DNA from 3 places in the Streptomyces sp. NBC_00704 genome. Region 1 is predicted to be linked to each of the others. Evidence: predicted binding sites of a transcription regulator. Region 1 holds the regulator's gene; each other region holds the start of a gene.
What was found. The regulator HrcA, encoded in region 1, represses chaperone genes, less so after heat shock. The targets are predictions, from matches to a motif close to TTNGCACTCNGNNNNNCNGAGTGCNAA.
Positions count from the first base shown of each region.

Region 1 (6,343 bases):
GACGGAGGCGAACCCGGAGTCCGTGGACCCGGCGTATCTGGCGGCCCTGCGCGCGGGCGGCTTCAACCGTGTCTCCTTCGGCATGCAGAGCGCCCGGCAGCACGTTTTGAAGGTCCTCGACCGCACCCACACGCCGGGACGCCCCGAGGAGTGCGTGGCGGAGGCGCGGGCCGAGGGCTTCGAACACGTCAACCTCGACCTGATCTACGGGACCCCCGGCGAGTCGGACGACGACTGGCGGGCGTCCCTGGAGGCGGCGCTGGGCGCCGGCCCCGACCATGTCTCGGCGTACGCCCTGATCGTCGAGGAGGGGACCGGCCTCGCCCGCCGCATCCGCCGCGGCGAGGTGCCGATGACCGACGACGACGTCCACGCGGACCGCTATCTGATCGCGGACGAGGTGATGTCGGCGGCGGGTCTCGACTGGTACGAGGTCTCCAACTGGGCTGCCTCGCCGGCGGCCCGCTGCCTGCACAACGAGCTGTACTGGCGGGGCGCCGACTGGTGGGGCGCGGGGCCGGGGGCGCACTCGCACGTGGGCGGGGTGCGCTGGTGGAACGTCAAGCATCCGGGCGCGTACGCGGCGGCCCTCGCGGGCGGGCGCTCGCCGGGCGCCGGGCGCGAGGTGCTCTCGGACGAGGACCGCCGGGTCGAGCGGATCCTGCTGGAGCTGCGGCTGCGGGAGGGCGCGCCGCTCGCGCTGCTGCGGCCCGACGGCCTCGCGGCGTCCCGCCGGGCGCTCGGCGAGGGCCTGCTCCTGCGCGACGCCTACGACGAGGGGCGGGCGGTGCTGACCCTGCGCGGGCGACTGCTGGCCGACGCGGTGGTGCGCGACCTGGTGGACTAGACGTGGACCGGACGTTCTGTCCACGGAGGCCGGTGACAGCCCGCCCGCCACGGCGCACCGCCCGTCGACCTGCGCCTCGGGCGGTGGCCGTGCCGGGCGTCAGGCGGCCGGGGCGGTGACGAAGTCGATCAGTTCCTCCACGCGGCCCAGCAGTTCCGGCTCCAGGTCCTTGTAGCTGCCGACCCGCTTGAGGATCGCCTGCCACACCGCGCCCGTGTTCTCCGACGGCCAGCCCAGGGCCCGGCACACCCCCGTCTTCCAGTCCTGCCCGTGCGGCACGCGCGGCCAGGACTCGATGCCCAGGGAGGCGGGCTTCACGGCTTCCCAGACGTCGATGTAGGGGTGGCCGACGACCAGGGCGTGTTCGCTGGTCACGGACCGGGCGATGCGCCATTCCTTGGTGCCGGGCACGAGGTGGTCGACCAGGATCCCGAGCCGCGCGTCCGGGCCCGGCGCGAACTGCGCGACGATCGACGGCAGGTCGTCGACGCCCTCCAGGTACTCCACGACGACGCCCTCGACGCGCAGGTCGTCGCCCCACACCTTCTCGACCAGTTCGGCGTCGTGCCGGCCCTCGACGTAGATGCGCCCGGCGCGGGCGATCCGGGCGCGGGCGCCGGGGACGGCGACGGAGCCGGAGGCGGTGCGGGAGGGGCGCGCCGGTCCCGAGGCGGGTCGGACGAGGGTGACCGTCCTGCCCTCCAGCAGGAAGCCCCCCGGCTCCAGCGGGAACACGCGGTGCTTGCCGAAGCGGTCCTCCAGGGTCACCGTGCCCGCCTCGCAGCGGATCACCGCGCCGCAGAACCCGGTGCCGGGCTCCTCCACGACCAGACCGGGGTCCGCCGGGACCTCGGGGACGGGCTTCGGCTTCTTCCAGGAGGGGGTCAGGTCGGTGGAGTACTCGCGCATTCGGATGACGATAGGAGAAGCCGCGGGACGCGGGGCACAGGGTCAGCGCGACACGCCGAAACGGGCCGCGAGGGCGTCGCGTTGGGCCCGTACGAACGCGGCGTCCACCGTCGCCCCGTGGCCGGGCACGTACACGGCGTCCTCGCCGCCGAGGTCCAGGAGGCGGTCGAGGGCGGCGGGCCAGCGGCCGGGGACGGCGTCCGGCCCGGCCTGCGGTTCGCCGGACTCCTCGACCAGGTCGCCGCAGAACACCACCTCCGGCGAGCCGGCGGTTCCGGGGACGAGGACCACCAGGTCGTGGGCGGTGTGGGCGGGACCGACGTTGGCGAGCAGGACCTGGCGGCCGTCGCCCAGGCCGAGGGTCCACTCGCCGCAGACCGGATGGCGGGGCCGCACGAGGGTGTCGACGGCCTCGGACGCCGCCGTCTCGTCGAGGCCGTTGCGCACCGCGTCCGCCCGCAGCTCCTCGCCCCGCACGGCGTCCGAGCCCACCGCCCCGAAGACCTCCGCGCCCGCGAACGCCGCCGCCCCGAACACGTGGTCGAAATGGGGGTGGGTGAGCGCGAGATGAGTCACACGCGCACCCGTCAGCTCCTCGGCCTCGGCGCGCAGCCGCGCCCCTTCCGCCAGGCTGGATCCGGCGTCCACCATCAGCACCGCGCCCGCCCCGACGACCAGCCCCGCCGTGCAGTCCCAGCCCGGCAGCCGCACCCGGCCGACACCCTCCGCGAGCCGCTCCCATCCGAACTCTTCCCAAGTCACCGTCATACCGCGACGCTAGCTGCAACGCCCCGGGAAGGGCCGACCTTGCCCTGGGTGTACCCCACAGCCGTACACTGGGCCGGGGAACGCTGGCACTCGGATGTGAAGAGTGCCAGACGAGACGCCCAGGGGACTGGGGGACGAGATCTTGGAGGTGCGCGCGGATGCTGAGTGAACGCAGGCTGCAGGTTCTGCGCGCCATCGTCCAGGACTACGTCGGCACCGAGGAGCCCGTGGGGTCGAAGGCGCTCACCGAGCGTCACAACCTCGGCGTGTCCCCCGCGACGGTCCGCAACGACATGGCCGCCCTGGAGGACGAGGGGTACATCGCCCAGCCGCACACCAGCGCCGGGCGCATCCCCACGGACAAGGGCTACCGGCTGTTCGTCGACAAGCTGGCCGGCGTCAAGCCGATGACCGGCCCGGAGCGGCGGGCCATCCAGAACTTCCTCGACGGCGCCGTCGACCTCGACGACGTCGTGGCCCGCACGGTACGGCTGCTCGCACAGCTCACCCGGCAGGTCGCCGTCGTGCAGTACCCGTCCCTGACCCGTTCGACCGTGCGGCACGTGGAGCTTCTCTCGCTCGCGCCCGCGCGCCTGATGCTCGTGCTGATCACGGACACCGGGCGGGTCGAGCAGCGGATGGTGGACTGCCCGGCGCCCTTCGGCGAGTCCTCCCTGGCGGACCTGCGCGCGCGGCTCAACAGCCGGGTCGCGGGCCGCCGGTTCTCCGACGTGCCGCGTCTGGTGGAGGATCTGCCGGACGCCTTCGAGGCGGAGGACCGCGGCACGGTCACGACGGTGCTCTCCACCCTGCTGGAGACGCTCGTCGAGGAGAACGAGGAGCGGTTGATGATCGGCGGCACCGCCAATCTCACCCGCTTCGGACATGACTTTCCCCTCACCATCCGGCCCGTCCTGGAGGCGCTGGAGGAGCAGGTCGTGCTCCTCAAGCTCCTTGGCGAGGCGGGGGATTCGGGCATGACCGTACGCATCGGTCACGAGATCGCCCACGAGGGGCTCAACTCCACTTCCGTGGTGTCGGTCGGCTACGGTTCGGGCGGCGAGGCAGTCGCCAAACTGGGCGTGGTCGGACCGACCCGCATGGATTACCCGGGAACGATGGGAGCGGTACGAGCGGTGGCACGGTACGTCGGACAGATCCTGGCGGAGTCGTAAGTGGCCACGGACTACTACGCCGTCCTCGGCGTGCGCCGCGACGCGTCGCAGGAAGAGATCAAGAAGGCCTTCCGGCGGCTCGCGCGCGAGCTGCACCCGGATGTGAACCCGGACCCGAAGACCCAGGAGCGGTTCAAGGAGATCAACGCCGCTTACGAGGTGCTGTCGGACCCGCAGAAGAAGCAGGTCTACGACCTCGGCGGCGATCCGCTGTCCCAGTCGGGCGGCGGTGGCGCCGGCGGCTTCGGGGCCGGCGGCTTCGGGAACTTCTCCGACATCATGGACGCCTTCTTCGGCACGGCGTCCCAGCGCGGCCCGCGCTCGCGCACCCGCCGCGGCCAGGACGCCATGATCCGGCTGGAGATCGACCTCGAAGAGGCGGCCTTCGGCACGACCAAGGACATCCAGGTCGACACGGCGATCGTCTGCACCACGTGCAGCGGTGAGGGCGCCGCGCCGGGCACGACGGCCCAGACGTGCGACATGTGCCGCGGCCGCGGCGAGGTGTCGCAGGTGACCCGGTCCTTCCTGGGCCAGGTCATGACCTCGCGACCGTGCCCGCAGTGCCAGGGCTTCGGCACCGTCGTGCCGACCCCGTGCCCGGAGTGCGCGGGCGACGGGCGGGTCCGCTCGCGCCGCACGCTGACGGTGAAGATCCCGGCCGGCGTCGACAACGGCACCCGCATCCAGCTCGCGGGCGAGGGCGAGGTCGGCCCCGGCGGCGGCCCCGCCGGCGACCTGTACGTGGAGATCCACGAGCTGCCGCACGCCCAGTTCCAGCGGCGCGGCGACGACCTGCACTGCACGGTGACCCTCCCGATGACGGCGGCCTCCCTCGGCACGAAGGTGCCGCTGGAGACGCTGGACGGCCTGGAGGAGGTCGACATCCGGCCCGGCACCCAGTCCGGCCAGTCGATCCCGCTGCACAGCCGGGGCGTCACGCATCTGCGGGGCGGCGGCCGCGGCGACCTCATCGTGCACGTCGAGGTGCAGACGCCGACGAAGCTGGACCCGGAGCAGGAACGGCTGCTGCGCGAGCTGGCCAAGCTGCGCGGCGAGGAGCGGCCCCTGGGCCAGTTCCAGCCCGGCCAGCAGGGTCTGTTCTCCCGGCTGAAGGACGCCTTCAACGGGCGCTGAGCGGTGCCTGAAGGGCGTCGGGAACACGGTCCCGGCGCCCGCGCTGGCGGGTCGCGGGGCCGATTCGGACTTGTTCGGAGGACGTGACAACATGCCGTCATGTCCTCCGCACTGACCGATCTCCTCCCGCACCCGATCGTGCAGGCCCCCATGGCGGGCGGTGTCTCCGTGCCCCGGCTCGCCGCCGCCGTGGCCGAGGCCGGCGGACTCGGTTTCCTCGCGGCCGGGTACAAGACGGCCGACGGCATGTACCAGGAGATCAAACAGCTGCGGAGCCTGACCGGCCGTCCCTTCGGCGTGAACCTCTTCATGCCGCAGCCCGACCACCCCGGCGCGAACCCCGGCTCCCAGGCGGCGCCCGGCGCCCCCCTGCCCGCCGCCGGCGCCATAGAGGTCTACGCCCACCAGCTGACCGGCGAGGCCGCCTGGTACGAGACCGAGCTGGGCGACCCGGACAGCGGCCGCGACGACGGCTACGACGCCAAGCTCGCCGTGCTGCTGGACAACCCGGTGCCGGTGGTGTCGTTCCACTTCGGCGTCCCCGGCGGCGACACCCTGGAGGCCCTGCGGCGCGCGGGCACGTTCACGCTGGTCACGGTGACCACCGTCGAGGAGGCCGCCGCGGTGGAGCGGGCCGGCGCGGACGCGGTGATCGCGCAGGGCGTGGAGGCCGGCGGTCACCAGGGCGCCCACCGCGACAACCCGGAGACCGACGGCAGCGGCATCGGACTGCTCTCCCTGGTCGCCCAGGTCCGCGAGTCGGTGCGGCTGCCGGTCGTCGCCGCCGGCGGCCTGATGCGCGGCAGCCAGATCGCCGCCGTTCTCGCGGCGGGCGCGAGCGCGGCCCAGCTGGGCACCGCGTTCCTCGCCACGTCCGAGTCCGGCGCGCACGCCGTGCACAAGCAGGCCCTGACCAACCCGCTCTTCGTGCGCACCGAGCTGACCCGCGCGTTCTCCGGCCGCCCGGCCCGCGCCCTGGTCAACCGCTTCCTGCGCGAGCACGGCCCCTACGCGCCCGCCGCCTACCCGGAGGTCCACCACCTGACCGCGCCGCTGCGCAAGGCGGCGGCCGCGGCGGGCGACGCGCAGGGCATGGCGCTGTGGGCCGGACAGGGGCACCGGATGGCCCGCGAACTGCCCGCGGGGCGGCTCGTGGAGGTCCTGGCGGCCGAACTCGCCGAGGCGCGGACAGCGTTGTCGCGGTTCCCGGCCGGGGACGGAGGCCGCTCATGACCGCCCCTGTCTTCGTCGTCGGCGAACTGCCCGGTCCGCAGCCCGCGTTCGTGCTGGACGGTCCCGAGGGCCGGCACGCCGTCTCCGTGAAGCGGCTGCACGCCGGCGAGGAGGTCGTCCTCACCGACGGCGCCGGACGCTGGGCGCGCGGCGAGGTCGTCACGGCCGAAGGCAGGGACCGGCTGGTGGTGAGCCTCGCGGAGGTGACCGAGGAGCCCGCCGAGTCGCCCCGGATCACCGTCGTCCAGGCACTGCCCAAGGGCGACCGGGGCGA
Region 1 is NZ_CP109000.1:2,642,737-2,649,079, reverse strand. Features, by position in the region: gene hemW (radical SAM family heme chaperone HemW) at 1-847, shown strand, start outside; gene OG802_RS11650 (DUF3097 domain-containing protein) at 947-1,756, opposite strand; gene OG802_RS11645 (MBL fold metallo-hydrolase) at 1,799-2,524, opposite strand; gene hrcA (heat-inducible transcriptional repressor HrcA) at 2,683-3,699, shown strand; gene dnaJ (molecular chaperone DnaJ) at 3,700-4,836, shown strand; gene OG802_RS11630 (nitronate monooxygenase) at 4,936-6,069, shown strand; gene OG802_RS11625 (16S rRNA (uracil(1498)-N(3))-methyltransferase) at 6,066-6,343, shown strand, end outside.

Region 2 (6,343 bases), 1.1 Mb from region 1:
GCCTGACCTACTAGATCGAGGAAACGTCGATCCGTGGCTGACGCCAAGCTTAACGCCGTCCCTCTGCCCGCGCAGGCGACCCCGCACCCGATGGCCAATCCGGGTTACGGAAAGCGCGCCGCCTCGGGGCAACGCCCCCGCACCAACTACGACTTCACGCACCTCCCGCCCAGCGAGGCGGCCATCGCCGCGTACCTCGACCGGCTGCCCGACGGCGCCGACGTCTCCGTGAAGACGCTGGCCGGACAGCTCCCGTACGGACAGTGCGCGCTCCGCACGGCCCTCAACCGCATCCAGCAGGCCGGGCACTTGAGGCGAGGCCGGGAACGAATGGAAACCGCTTCGGGCGAGTCCCGCTGGATCACCCGAACGTGGTTCACCCGCACCGCACGCGACGACGGCTGGTGGGTGACGTTCACGCGAGGGGACGTACCGGACGACGCCCCGGAGCCCGAACGGGCCCCGCCCACCACCCGCTCCCGCGCCCACATCCTCCTGGCGGCCCTCGGCCACACGGCCCCCGCCCTCTCCCTCTCCGCCGCCGACTGCGCGCAGCTCGCCCCGCTGGCGCAGGAGTGGTTCGCGCGAGGAGCGACGGAGGAGACGCTGCTGGCCGCGCTCACCGCGGGCCTGCCCACCCCCGTCCACAGCCCGGCGGCCCTGCTCCGCCGCCGCCTGACGGACAAACTCCCACCGGAGCGACCCGCCCCGCGCCCACCCCGCCGGATGCTGGAGTGCGCGGAGTGCCGAGTGCCGGGACGACCCGAGGCCCTGCCGGGAGGCGTATGCCGCGGCTGTCTCGGCGAGCGCACGCCCACGCGCCCCGCCGCACTCCCGCCCGCCCCCGCGATCCACGCCCGCGAGGGGGAGATCCGGGCTGCCATGTCCAGGAAACGCCAGGAGAGGACACCCGTATGACGGCTCCCACGGTCCGACGACGTCACCTCGGGGCACGATGGAGGGAAGGAGGCGAAGCCATGACCCCCAGCACCGCCGAACGCCCGCAGATGCCCTTCGAGGACTTCGAGGAACTCGTCGTAGTGGCTCCCGAGCATGTGCGGCTCGAATACGTCGACGGACGAGTCCGCACCAAGGACCCGCTCAGCGTCGAGGACTTCGAGGAACTGGCAAGCCGGGCACCGGAGACGGTCCGGCTGGAGTACATCAATGGAAAACTCGAGGTCAAGGCCATGCCGGACGGCAACCACGTAGAAATCTTCATGTGGCTGCTACGTCAGTGCATGCAACAACGCCCCGAGCTGAACCTCGTGCCCGAGCGGGGCGTCAAGGCCGAGGCATACCGTAAGGGTCGCGCGATCACGGACGGGTTCCTCGCACCCAAGGGCCATTTCAAAGGACACGGCAACTGGTCCGGGGCAGACGGCGCCCTCATGGCCGTCGAGATCACCTCCCATGACAGGGACACCGACCAGCGCGACCGCGTCGACAAGCCTGTCGGCTACGCCGGGGCCGACATCCCCGTCTACCTTCTCGTGGACCGCGACCACAACACGATCGTCGTGTTCAGCGAGCCCAAGGACGGCCGCTACCAGCAGTGCGACTCCTATCCCTGGGGTGCCGTCGTGCCGCTCCCCGCTCCGGTGAGCGTCACCCTCGACACCGAAGAGCTGAAGGACTACGCCGACTGAGACGCCCGAAGGCGGTACCCCCAGCCATGGCTGGGAGCACCGCCCTCGGTCCGAAGGACAGTCGATCAACCGGAACCGGTCGATCAGAAGTCCATGTCACCGCCCGGCATGCCGCCGCCGGCGGGCGCGGCGGCCTTCTCCGGCTTGTCGGCGATGACGGCCTCGGTGGTGAGGAACAGCGCGGCGATGGAGGCGGCGTTCTGCAGGGCAGAGCGCGTGACCTTCGCCGGGTCGATGATGCCTTCGGCGATCATGTCGACGTACTCGCCGGTCGCGGCGTTCAGGCCGTGGCCGACCTGGAGGTTGCGGACCTTCTCCACGACGACGCCACCCTCGAGACCGCCGTTGACGGCGATCTGCTTGAGCGGGGCCTCCAGCGCGATGCGCACGGCGTTGGCGCCGGTCGCCTCGTCACCCTCGAGCTCCAGCTTCTCGAAGACGGCGGACGCCTGGATGAGCGCCACGCCACCACCGGCGACGATGCCCTCCTCGACGGCGGCCTTCGCGTTGCGGACGGCGTCCTCGATGCGGTGCTTGCGCTCCTTGAGCTCCACCTCGGTGGCGGCGCCGGCCTTGATGACCGCGACACCGCCGGCGAGCTTCGCCAGGCGCTCCTGCAGCTTCTCGCGGTCGTAGTCCGAGTCACTGTTCTCGATCTCGGCGCGGATCTGGTTGACCCGGCCCGCGACCTGGTCCGACGAGCCGGAGCCGTCGACGATGGTCGTCTCGTCCTTGGTGATGACGACCTTGCGGGCCTTGCCCAGCAGGTCCAGGGAGGTGTTCTCGAGCTTGAGACCGACCTCCTCGGAGATGACCTCGCCACCGGTGAGGATGGCGATGTCGTTCAGCATCGCCTTGCGGCGGTCGCCGAAGCCCGGGGCCTTGACCGCGACGGACTTGAAGGTGCCGCGGATCTTGTTGACGACCAGGGTCGACAGGGCCTCGCCCTCGACGTCCTCGGCGATGATCAGCAGCGGCTTGCCCGACTGCATGACCTTCTCCAGGAGCGGGAGCAGGTCCTTGACGTTCGCGATCTTGGAGTTCGCGATGAGGATGTACGGGTCGTCGAGGACGGCCTCCATACGCTCCATGTCGGTGGCGAAGTACGCCGAGATGTAGCCCTTGTCGAAGCGCATGCCCTCGGTGAGCTCGAGCTCCAGACCGAAGGTCTGCGACTCCTCGACCGTGATGACGCCTTCCTTGCCGACCTTGTCCATCGCCTCGGCGATGAGCTCGCCGATCTGGGTGTCGGCGGCGGAGATGGAGGCCGTGGAAGCGATCTGCTCCTTGGTCTCGACATCCTTCGCCTGCTCCAGCAGGGCGCCGGAGACGGCCTCGACGGCCTTCTCGATGCCGCGCTTGAGGGCCATCGGGTTGGCGCCGGCCGCGACGTTGCGCAGGCCTTCCCTGACCAGGGCCTGGGCCAGGACGGTCGCGGTCGTCGTGCCGTCGCCGGCCACGTCGTCCGTCTTCTTCGCGACTTCCTTGACCAGCTCGGCGCCGATCTTCTCGTACGGGTCCTCGAGCTCGATCTCCTTGGCGATGGACACGCCATCGTTGGTGATCGTGGGGGCGCCCCACTTCTTCTCGAGGACGACGTTGCGGCCCTTGGGGCCGAGCGTCACCTTCACGGCGTCCGCGAGCTGGTTCATGCCGCGCTCGAGGCCGCGCCGTGCCTCCTCGTCGAACGCGATGATCTTGGCCATGTGAAGTGGTCCTCCCGGACTGGGGTGGATTGCTCCGGACCGCGCTGGCGCCCGCGACGGACGGCTCGCCGGCCTCGTGGTTCCTTGCCCCACCTGGCCTGCGGGCCTCACCGACCCGGTCCTTCGTTGTCACTCTCACCTTCAGAGTGCTAACGCCAATGATTAGCACTCGACCCCTGAGAGTGCAAGCGCCCCGGTGAGACCCGCGTCGTCGCGGACACCCCGCCCGGCCCCCGCGGACCGGGGCGGGCGCCCGGCCCCGGGCAGGCCGAAGGGCTCGCACCCCGGGAGGTGCGAGCCCTTCGACAGATGTGCCGGACGTACAGAAGAACGACGCTGTCAGTCGGCGCGCGCTTCAGCCGGTCGCGAGCCGGACCATGTCCGCCTGCGGCCCCTTCTGGCCCTGCGAGATCTCGAAATCGACCCGCTGACCCTCTTCCAGGGTGCGGTAGCCGTCCATCTGAATCGCGCTGTAGTGGACGAAAACATCCGCACCACCGTCGACCGCGATGAAGCCGTACCCCTTCTCCGCGTTGAACCACTTGACGGTGCCCTGAGCCATGCCTAACTCCCCTATTACTGGCCCTTGCACAGATCCACACTTCGCGGATCCGGGTCAGACCTCACCCCCCATTGGTTGGGGGCGTGCGCCGGAACGCGTCGACCGCGGCCGAATGTATCTGTCCAACTGCCCTCTGCAACAGGTCACTCGGACGAGAATTCCGGACGCACGGGATCCGGAATGTGGCGAGAATTCGCCCGAATGCAGGGCAAGTCGGGCCCCAGGAAAGCCACAAAAGCCGCGAAAGGGGTCTGCACTTTGGCTGCTTCTTGTCGGCTGAAGAAAGAAAAGAAAGGCTCCGGATCCGGTGATCCGGACCGGGTTCCCCAACTGTACCGCGCTCAACCACACTGAATTGCCCCCTCCGCTTCTATCGCGGAGAGGGCAATTCGGTGAACTCTCGGTAATCGCTGTTACCGACGGTTACTACCGGCGGGTACTGAACGGCGTCAGCCGCCGGCCACGGCGGGGATGATCGAGACGCCGGCGCCGTCCGGGGTCGCCGTCTCCAGGCCCTGCTCGAAGCGGACGTCGTCGTCGTTCACGTACACGTTGACGAAGCGGCGCAGCTTGCCCTGGTCGTCCAGGACGCGCGCGGCGATGCCGGTGTGGTTCTTCTCCAGGTCGGAGATGACCTCGCCGAGGGTCGCGCCCTCGGCCTTCACCTCGGCGGCGCCGCCGGTGTAGGTGCGCAGGATGGTGGGGATGCGGACGTTGACGCTCATACGAGGCCAGCCTCTCGGAAGGAGTCCAGGTTCGGACGGATGGTCGCGGTCAGGCCCGTGCCGGCCACCGCGTCCAGGGTCTTCAGACCGTCACCCGTGTTGAGGACGACGGTGGTCTTCGCCGGGTCCAGGAGACCGTTCTCGATCAGCTTGCGCGTCACCCCGACCGTGACCCCGCCGGCGGTCTCCGCGAAGATGCCCTCGGTCCGCGCCAGCAGCCTGATCGCGTCGACGATCTGCTCGTCGTCCACGTCCTCCACGGCGCCGCCGGTGCGGCGGGCGATGTCGAGGACGTAGGGGCCGTCCGCCGGGTTGCCGATGGCCAGCGACTTGGCGATGGTGTCCGGCTTCTGGGGGCGCACCACGTCGTGCCCGGCCTTGTAGGCGACGGACACCGGGGAGCAGCCCTCGGCCTGCGCGCCGAAGATCTTGTACGGCCTGTCCTCCACGAGCCCGAGCTTGATGAGCTCCTGGAGACCCTTGTCGATCTTCGTGAGCTGGGAGCCGGAGGCGATCGGCACGACCAGCTGGTCGGGCAGGCGCCAGCCGAGCTGCTCGCAGATCTCGTAGGCCAGCGTCTTCGAGCCCTCGGCGTAGTACGGGCGCAGGTTGACGTTGACGAAGCCCCAGCCCTCGCCCGCCGGGTCGCCGATCAGCTCGGAGCAGAAGCGGTTGACGTCGTCGTAGTTGCCCTCGATGCCGACCAGCTCGCCGCCGTAGATGGCGGCCATGACGACCTTGCCCTGCTCCAGGTCGTGCGGGATGAACACGCAGGAGCGGAAGCCCGCCCGGGCGGCCGCGGCGCCCACGGCGCCGGCGAGGTTTCCGGTGGACGAGCAGGACAGGGTGGTGAAGCCGAAGGCGCGGGCGGCCTCGATGGCCTGGGCGACGACGCGGTCCTTGAAGGAGTGCGTCGGATTGCCGGAGTCGTCCTTGACGAAGAGCTTGCCGGGCTCGACGCCCAGCTCGCGGGCGAGGTTGTCGGCCTGCACGAGCTTGGTCCAGCCGGGGTTGATGTTCGGCTTGTCCGCCACGTCGGCCGGGACGGGCAGCAGCGGCGCGTAGCGCCAGATGTTCGCCGGGCCCGCCTCGATGCGCTTGCGCAGCTCCTCCGTGTCGTAGGAGGAGAAGTCGTACGCGATCTCGAGGGGGCCGAAACACTCCTCGCACGCGAAGAGCGGGCCGAGGGGGACGCGGTGACCGCATTCGCGGCAGCTCAGCGCCGCGGCGGGACCGAGGTCCACGGAAGAGGTCGGCGTAGAGTCGGTGGTGCTTGCAACAGTCTGCGCAGCCATGTGAGGCGAGGCCCTTTCTCCTCATCTTCCTCACGACGCATCTCGCCGTGAGACGGATTTGGCACCTTCCCGAGCCGGGAGCCTCGCGGAGCGCGCACCTGGTGATCGGTGTGCGGTACGAGACCGGCTGGAGGGTTGCCGGGGCTTCATCGGGCCGTGTCCCTCTGCCCCTCTGGATGAGCGGTGTGAAGTTGTGAACGGGGGCGACCGGACATGCGATGGTCATCCGCGTTGTTCAAGACTGTAACCGAAGGCCAGGACAGTTGAGATAGTCGTCCGAACCGCGAGATGGATCACACGGTCACCCCCCGCGCACAGGGAGTGATCATGACAGTGAGGAGCCGTGGACCGTGCTGGAAGAAGTCGAGCGCTGGCTGGCCACCCGCTCCTGGTCGGTGGCCGATCG
Region 2 is NZ_CP109000.1:3,717,459-3,723,801, forward strand. Features, by position in the region: gene OG802_RS16110 (hypothetical protein) at 91-918, shown strand; gene OG802_RS16115 (Uma2 family endonuclease) at 978-1,649, shown strand; gene groL (chaperonin GroEL) at 1,733-3,355, opposite strand; gene OG802_RS16125 (cold-shock protein) at 3,711-3,917, opposite strand; gene OG802_RS16130 (MoaD/ThiS family protein) at 4,367-4,642, opposite strand; gene thrC (threonine synthase) at 4,639-5,937, opposite strand; SAM riboswitch class I at 5,956-6,120, opposite strand; gene OG802_RS16140 (glucosyl-3-phosphoglycerate synthase) at 6,288-6,343, shown strand, end outside.
Region 2: the regulator HrcA is predicted to act here: its motif matches at 3,482-3,508, upstream of groL (chaperonin GroEL).

Region 3 (6,343 bases), 2.2 Mb from region 1:
CCTGCGGCGGGAGTCGGCGGGCGTGGACTTCACGGTGGCCTTCGGCCCGACCGGCGGGGTCACGGGAACGGAGCTGAACACGGTGGGAGCCGCGATCAGCGCGGGCGGCAGGTACTTCGAGTACCGCCCGTACTACGACGGCGTCATCCCGGCGCGCGCGGGCCAGAGCGCCTTCGCGCTGGGCGGCGACGGCGACCGGCCCGCCGCCGGGCCCGCCGTCGCGGCGCCGCGCCCCGCGCCGGCCGGCGCGCGGCCGGACCTGGCGTCGCTCAGGACGCTCCACCGGCAGTAGCGGCCGGCCCGGGGGGGGCGCCGACGAGCATCGTCGGCGCCCCCGCCACACGGGTCAGGAAGACCGTCGCCGAGTGCGGCCCGCGGTCCTTGGAGAGCACCTTGCGGCGCAGTTCCTCCGGCTCGACCGCCGAGCCCCGCTTCTTCACGGTCAGGATGCCGACCCCGCGGTCCCGCAGCAGGGCCTTCAGCTTCTTGACGTTGAAGGGAAGCCGGTCGGTGATCTCGTAGGCGGTGGCGAACGGCGTGGGAAGCAGGGCGTCGGCGGTGACGTAGGCGATGGTCTCGTCGATCAGCCCGCCGCCGACCTCCCGAGCCACGTCGGCGACCAGATGGGCGCGGACCACCGCGCCGTCGGGCTCGTACAGGTACCTGCCGACCGGCCGCACGCGCGGGTCCGGCAGACCGCCGCCGAGCAGCGTGCGCGGCCCCGGCAGCAGGGTGGCCCGGACGGCTCCGGGCTCGCCGGCGCCGAACCACAGCACCGCCTCCTTCACGTCTCCGCCGTCCGAGATCCACTCGGCCTCGGCCTCGGCCGGGATCGCCTCGTGCGGCACGCCGGGCGCGATCTTCAGGGCGGCGCGGGGCGCGGCGAGGGCGGCTCCGACCGCCCAGGACAGCGGCGGCGAGTAGGCCTCGGGGTCGAAGACGCGTCCGCGTCCGCCCCGGCGCGCGGGATCGACGAACACGGCGTCGTAGCCGCCGGCGTCCACTTCGGTGACGTCCGCCTCGCGCACCTCGATCAGCTCGCCCAGCCCCAGCGCCTCGGCGTTGAAGCGGGCCGCCTGGGCGGTGACCGGATCCCGGTCCACGGCCAGCACCCGGATCCCGGCGCGGGCGAACGCGATCGCGTCGCCGCCGATCCCGCAGCACAGGTCGGCGACGGAGGTCACGCCGAGCGCCCGCATCCGCGCGGCCCGGTAGCCGGCGACGGCGGCCCGCGTCGACTGCTCCACGCCGTTCGCCGTGAAGAACATGCGGTCCGCGTCCTCGGCCCCGAACTTCACGGCCGCCCGCCGGCGCAGCCCGGCCTGGCCGATGGCCGCCGACACCAGGCCGGCCGGGTGCTCGCGGCGCAGCCGGGTGGCGACGGCGAGTTCGTCGGCGGGCGCGATGCCGCGCACCGCGTCGAGGAGGGCCTGGCCTTCGGCGGTGAGCAGCGGAGCGAGGTCGTTCACCCCGCCATTGTCGGCCAAGGGCCCGCCCCGCCGGTCACGGGGCTCCGGCGCCGGGCGGGCCGGCCGGCGGTCCCTGTGGGCCAGTCGGTGGATGGTCGGGGTCCGGCGGCGGTGTCGGTCCGGGTTCCCGGACGGCGACTGCGAGGATCCGGCGCCATGGGACCTGTCGTACAAGATGATGACAACCGCGGTTGTTCTCAGAGGCCGCGCCGGTGTGGACGTACGGGAGTCCGGCGAGAGCGCGGCCGTACGGGAATCCGGGGCGCGCTCCTCGTCCTCGCGCTGTCCGCCCTGGCGTCCGGCTGCACGGGCGGCGGAGGCGCCGGCGGCGCGATCCGCCCCGCACCCGGCCAGCAGGCCCAGAAGGCCGCGCCCCCGCAGGCGCCGCCCGCCCGCGCCCTGCACGCGTACGCCGGCCGGCTCCGCGCCGCCGAGCGGGCCAGGGTCGCCGCGGCGCGGCACTGGGGGCTGCGCAAGGTCCCGCTGACGCCCCCGCCGCCGCCCGCCCGCAAGCCGGAGATCACCACCCGCAAGGGCTTCGAGGTCGACGACCACGAGGAGCTCGGCCTGCCGCCGGTCTTCACCTCGATCCCGACCGACGACAAGGTCGTCTTCCTCACCGTCGACGACGGCGCCGAGAAGGACCCGGCGTTCCTGCGCATGATGAGCGAGCTGAAGGTCCCGTACACCGCCTTCCTCAGCGACTACCTGATCAAGGACGACTACGGCTACTTCAAGAAGATGCGCGACCTGGGGGTGAGCCTGAACAACCACACCCTCCACCACCTCTACCTGCCCGGCCTCTCCTACGCCCGCCAGAAGCACGAGATCTGCGGCATGCAGGAGGTGATGCGCAAGCAGTACGGCGAGCGCCCCGCGTACCTCAGGCCGCCGTACGGCAACTACAACCAGGACACCCTGCGGGCCGCGAAGTCCTGCGGCGTGCGCTACGCCCCGCTGTGGGACGAGGAGGTCTTCGTCGACCACTGGGAGTACCGCGAGGAGGACCAGGACCTGCACCCCGGCGACATCGTCCTCACCCACTTCCGCGGCCGCGGCGACTGGAAGGGCACGATGCCCGACATGGTCCGCCGCTTCCTGGACAAGGTCACGGCGAAGGGCTACGCGGTGGCCCGGCTGGAGGACTACCTGTGAGGGCGCGCGCGCTGACGGCCGTCGCGCTGACGGCCGTCGCACTGATCCTGGCGGCCCTGACCGGCTGCGCCCAGTCCGTCGACCCCATCGAGCGACTGGGCAGAAAGGCCGCCGACCGGGTGCACGAGGCCGCCCCGGCCCCCTACCGCCGCTGGGGCCTGACGGCTCCGCCGGCCGCCGCGCCGTCCCACCCCGCCCGCCCCCTGCCCGGCAGCCCGGGAACGGCCCTGCCGCCGGTCCTCGACCACGTCCCCACCGCCGACCGGGTCGTCTTCCTGACCTACGACGACGGCGCCGAACGCGACCCGCGCTTCGTCGACATGGTCCGCGAACTGCGCCTGCCGGTCACCATGTTCCTCACCGACAGCGTGGTCGGCCCGGGGTACGCGCACTTCGCCCGGTTGCAGTCGGTGGGCGCGAGCATCCAGAACCACACGCTCGACCACCCGGCCCTGCGCGGTCTGCCGTACGCCGGCCAGCGCGCCGAGATCTGCGGCCAGCAGGACAAGCTGCGCGCCCGGTTCGGTCTGCGCCCGCGCCTCCTCCGCCCGCCCTACGGCGCCTACGACGCCACCACCCGGCGCGCCGCCGCCGACTGCGGCATCGCCGCGCTCGTCCTGTGGCGGGCCGCGATGGGCCCCACGGGCCTCTCCTACTCCCACGGCCCCCACCGCCTCAGCCCCGGCGACGTCATCGCCGTCGCCCCGGACGAGTCGCCGGGACCGTCCCTGCGCGACCGCACGACGCGGCTCCTGCGGCAGATCCAGCACGAGCACCTGACGGTGGCCCGCCTGGAGTACTACGTCCAGCCGGCGCCGTGACCGGTTGCCGCGCCGGCCGGAGAAAGTCAGCCCGTCCGGCGCTTGAGGACGCGGCACGTCCGGCGCTGGAGGACGAGGCCCGTCCAGGGCCGAAGCAGGCCGAAGCGGGGGCCCGGGGGCGGCAGCCCACGGTGCGGGCCCACGCGGACACAGGGCGACGAGGGCACTCACATGAGCGGAAAAGTCGGCCGCCGCGCCGCCTGCATTGGCACTCCGCTTGACCGAGTGCTAATCGCGGTCATAGTCTCGGGTCTGGCACTCACCACTGGAGAGTGCCAACACAGCGACGGGCAGATCCGGCACCCGCGACGACGGATCCACCTGGTCGCCACCTCAGACAGTTAACCCCGTGAGATCTCCGAAGGGGGAGGTCGGATCGTGACGACCACCAGCTCCAAGGTTGCCATCAAGCCGCTCGAGGACCGCATCGTGGTCCAGCCGCTCGACGCCGAACAGACCACCGCCTCTGGCCTGGTCATCCCGGACACCGCGAAGGAGAAGCCCCAGGAGGGCGCCGTCCTCGCGGTCGGTCCGGGTCGCTTCGAGAACGGCGACCGCCTGCCGCTCGACGTCAAGGTCGGCGATGTCGTCCTGTACAGCAAGTACGGCGGCACCGAGGTGAAGTACAACGGCGAGGAGTACCTCGTCCTCTCGGCTCGCGACGTTCTCGCGATCATCGAGAAGTAATTCACCGAGTTTTGCAGTGAACTGCGCCCCTGGCCCCCGCTACTCCATGCAGCCGGGCGCTGGGGGCGCAGTTCGTTTCTCCCACGCTTTCCGAGAGGGCTGAACCGCTCCCATGGCGAAGATCCTGAAGTTCGACGAGGACGCCCGTCGCGCCCTTGAGCGCGGCGTCAACAAGCTTGCCGACACCGTCAAGGTGACGATCGGCCCCAAGGGCCGCAACGTCGTCATCGACAAGAAGTTCGGCGCCCCCACCATCACCAACGACGGTGTCACGATCGCCCGCGAGGTCGAGCTCGAGGACCCGTACGAGAACCTCGGCGCGCAGCTGGTGAAGGAGGTGGCGACCAAGACCAACGACATCGCGGGCGACGGTACGACCACCGCCACCGTGCTCGCGCAGGCGCTCGTGCGCGAGGGCCTGCGCAACGTCGCCGCGGGCGCCTCCCCGGCCGCCCTGAAGAAGGGTATCGACGCCGCCGTCAAGGCCGTGTCCGAGGAGCTCCTCGCGACCGCCCGCCCGATCGACGACAAGGCGGACATCGCCGCCGTCGCCGCGCTGTCCGCGCAGGACACGCAGGTCGGCGAGCTGATCGCCGAGGCGATGGACAAGGTCGGCAAGGACGGCGTCATCACCGTCGAGGAGTCCAACACCTTCGGTCTGGAGCTGGACTTCACCGAGGGCATGGCCTTCGACAAGGGCTACCTGTCGCCGTACTTCGTGACGGACCAGGAGCGCATGGAGGCCGTCCTCGAGGACCCCTACATCCTCATCAACCAGGGCAAGATCTCCTCGATCGCCGACCTGCTGCCGCTGCTGGAGAAGGTCATCCAGACCAACTCCTCCAAGCCGCTGCTGATCATCGCCGAGGACCTGGAGGGCGAGGCGCTCTCCACCCTCGTCGTCAACAAGATCCGCGGCACCTTCAACGCGGTCGCGGTCAAGGCCCCCGGCTTCGGCGACCGCCGCAAGGCGATGCTCCAGGACATGGCCGTCCTCACCGGCGCCACCGTCATCTCCGAAGAGGTCGGCCTCAAGCTCGACCAGGTCGGCATCGACGTGCTCGGCTCCGCGCGCCGCGTCACCGTCACCAAGGACGACACCACCCTCGTCGACGGCGGCGGCAACTCCGAGGACGTCGTGGGCCGCATCGCCCAGATCAAGGCCGAGATCGAGAACACCGACTCCGACTGGGACCGCGAGAAGCTCCAGGAGCGCCTCGCGAAGCTGGCCGGCGGCGTGTGCGTGATCAAGGTCGGCGCCGCCACCGAGGTGGAGCTGAAGGAGAAGAAGCACCGTCTCGAGGACGCCATCTCCGCGACCCGCGCCGCGGTCGAGGAGGGCATCGTCTCCGGTGGCGGTTCCGCTCTCGTCCACGCCGCCAAGGTGCTGGAGGGCGGCCTGGACAAGACCGGCGACGAGGCCACCGGTGTCGCCGTCGTCCGCCGCGCCGTCGTCGAGCCGCTGCGCTGGATCGCCGAGAACGCGGGCCTCGAGGGCTACGTCATCACCGCCAAGGTGGCCGAGCTGGACAAGGGCCAGGGCTTCAACGCCGCCACCGGCGAGTACGGCGACCTCGTCAAGGCCGGCGTCATCGACCCGGTCAAGGTCACCCGCTCCGCCCTGGAGAACGCCGCCTCCATCGCCTCCCTCCTCCTGACGACCGAGACCCTCGTCGTCGAGAAGAAGGAAGAGGAGGAGCCGGCCGCCGGCGGCCACTCCCACGGCCACTCCCACTGACACCTGGTCAGCACCCCCGGCACCAACCGAAGCCCGGCCCCCCGACCGACGGGGACGCCGGGCTTCGGCGTGCGGGGGGTGCGTTCCGTCGTGTCCTCGGGTCCTTCCTCGGTTCGCGCGAGCGCTCAGAACGCCTGGAGACAGACCCGCGCCCGATCGGTGCCCAGCGTCTCGACGTAGATGTCGATCCACTGCACCTTCCCGCGGCGGTCGTCGTGCACGCAGGGAGGGCAGACCCCGGCCCAGCGCGCTCCCTTCAACGTCTGCGGCTCCGGCAGCCCCAGATGCGCGAAACATTCCCCTTCGGCGGAATCGCCCTTCCTCACGTGCAAGGGCTCTCCGGAGCGGAGGTCCTCCGCGATGTCCTCGGCGGTCTTCTCACTGGTGACGAAGGTGAGGAGGTAGACGTCCTCCTGCGGATTCAGCTGGACGGCGCCCTTGGTCTGTGCGGCGCCCTCCGGTATTGCCACGTT
Region 3 is NZ_CP109000.1:4,885,751-4,892,093, forward strand. Features, by position in the region: gene OG802_RS21480 (cell wall-binding repeat-containing protein) at 1-292, shown strand, start outside; gene OG802_RS21485 (THUMP-like domain-containing protein) at 270-1,469, opposite strand; gene OG802_RS21490 (polysaccharide deacetylase family protein) at 1,626-2,624, shown strand; gene OG802_RS21495 (polysaccharide deacetylase family protein) at 2,621-3,445, shown strand; gene groES (co-chaperone GroES) at 3,824-4,132, shown strand; gene groL (chaperonin GroEL) at 4,245-5,870, shown strand; gene OG802_RS21510 (hypothetical protein) at 5,996-6,343, opposite strand, start outside.
Region 3: the regulator HrcA is predicted to act here: its motif matches at 3,651-3,677, upstream of groES (co-chaperone GroES).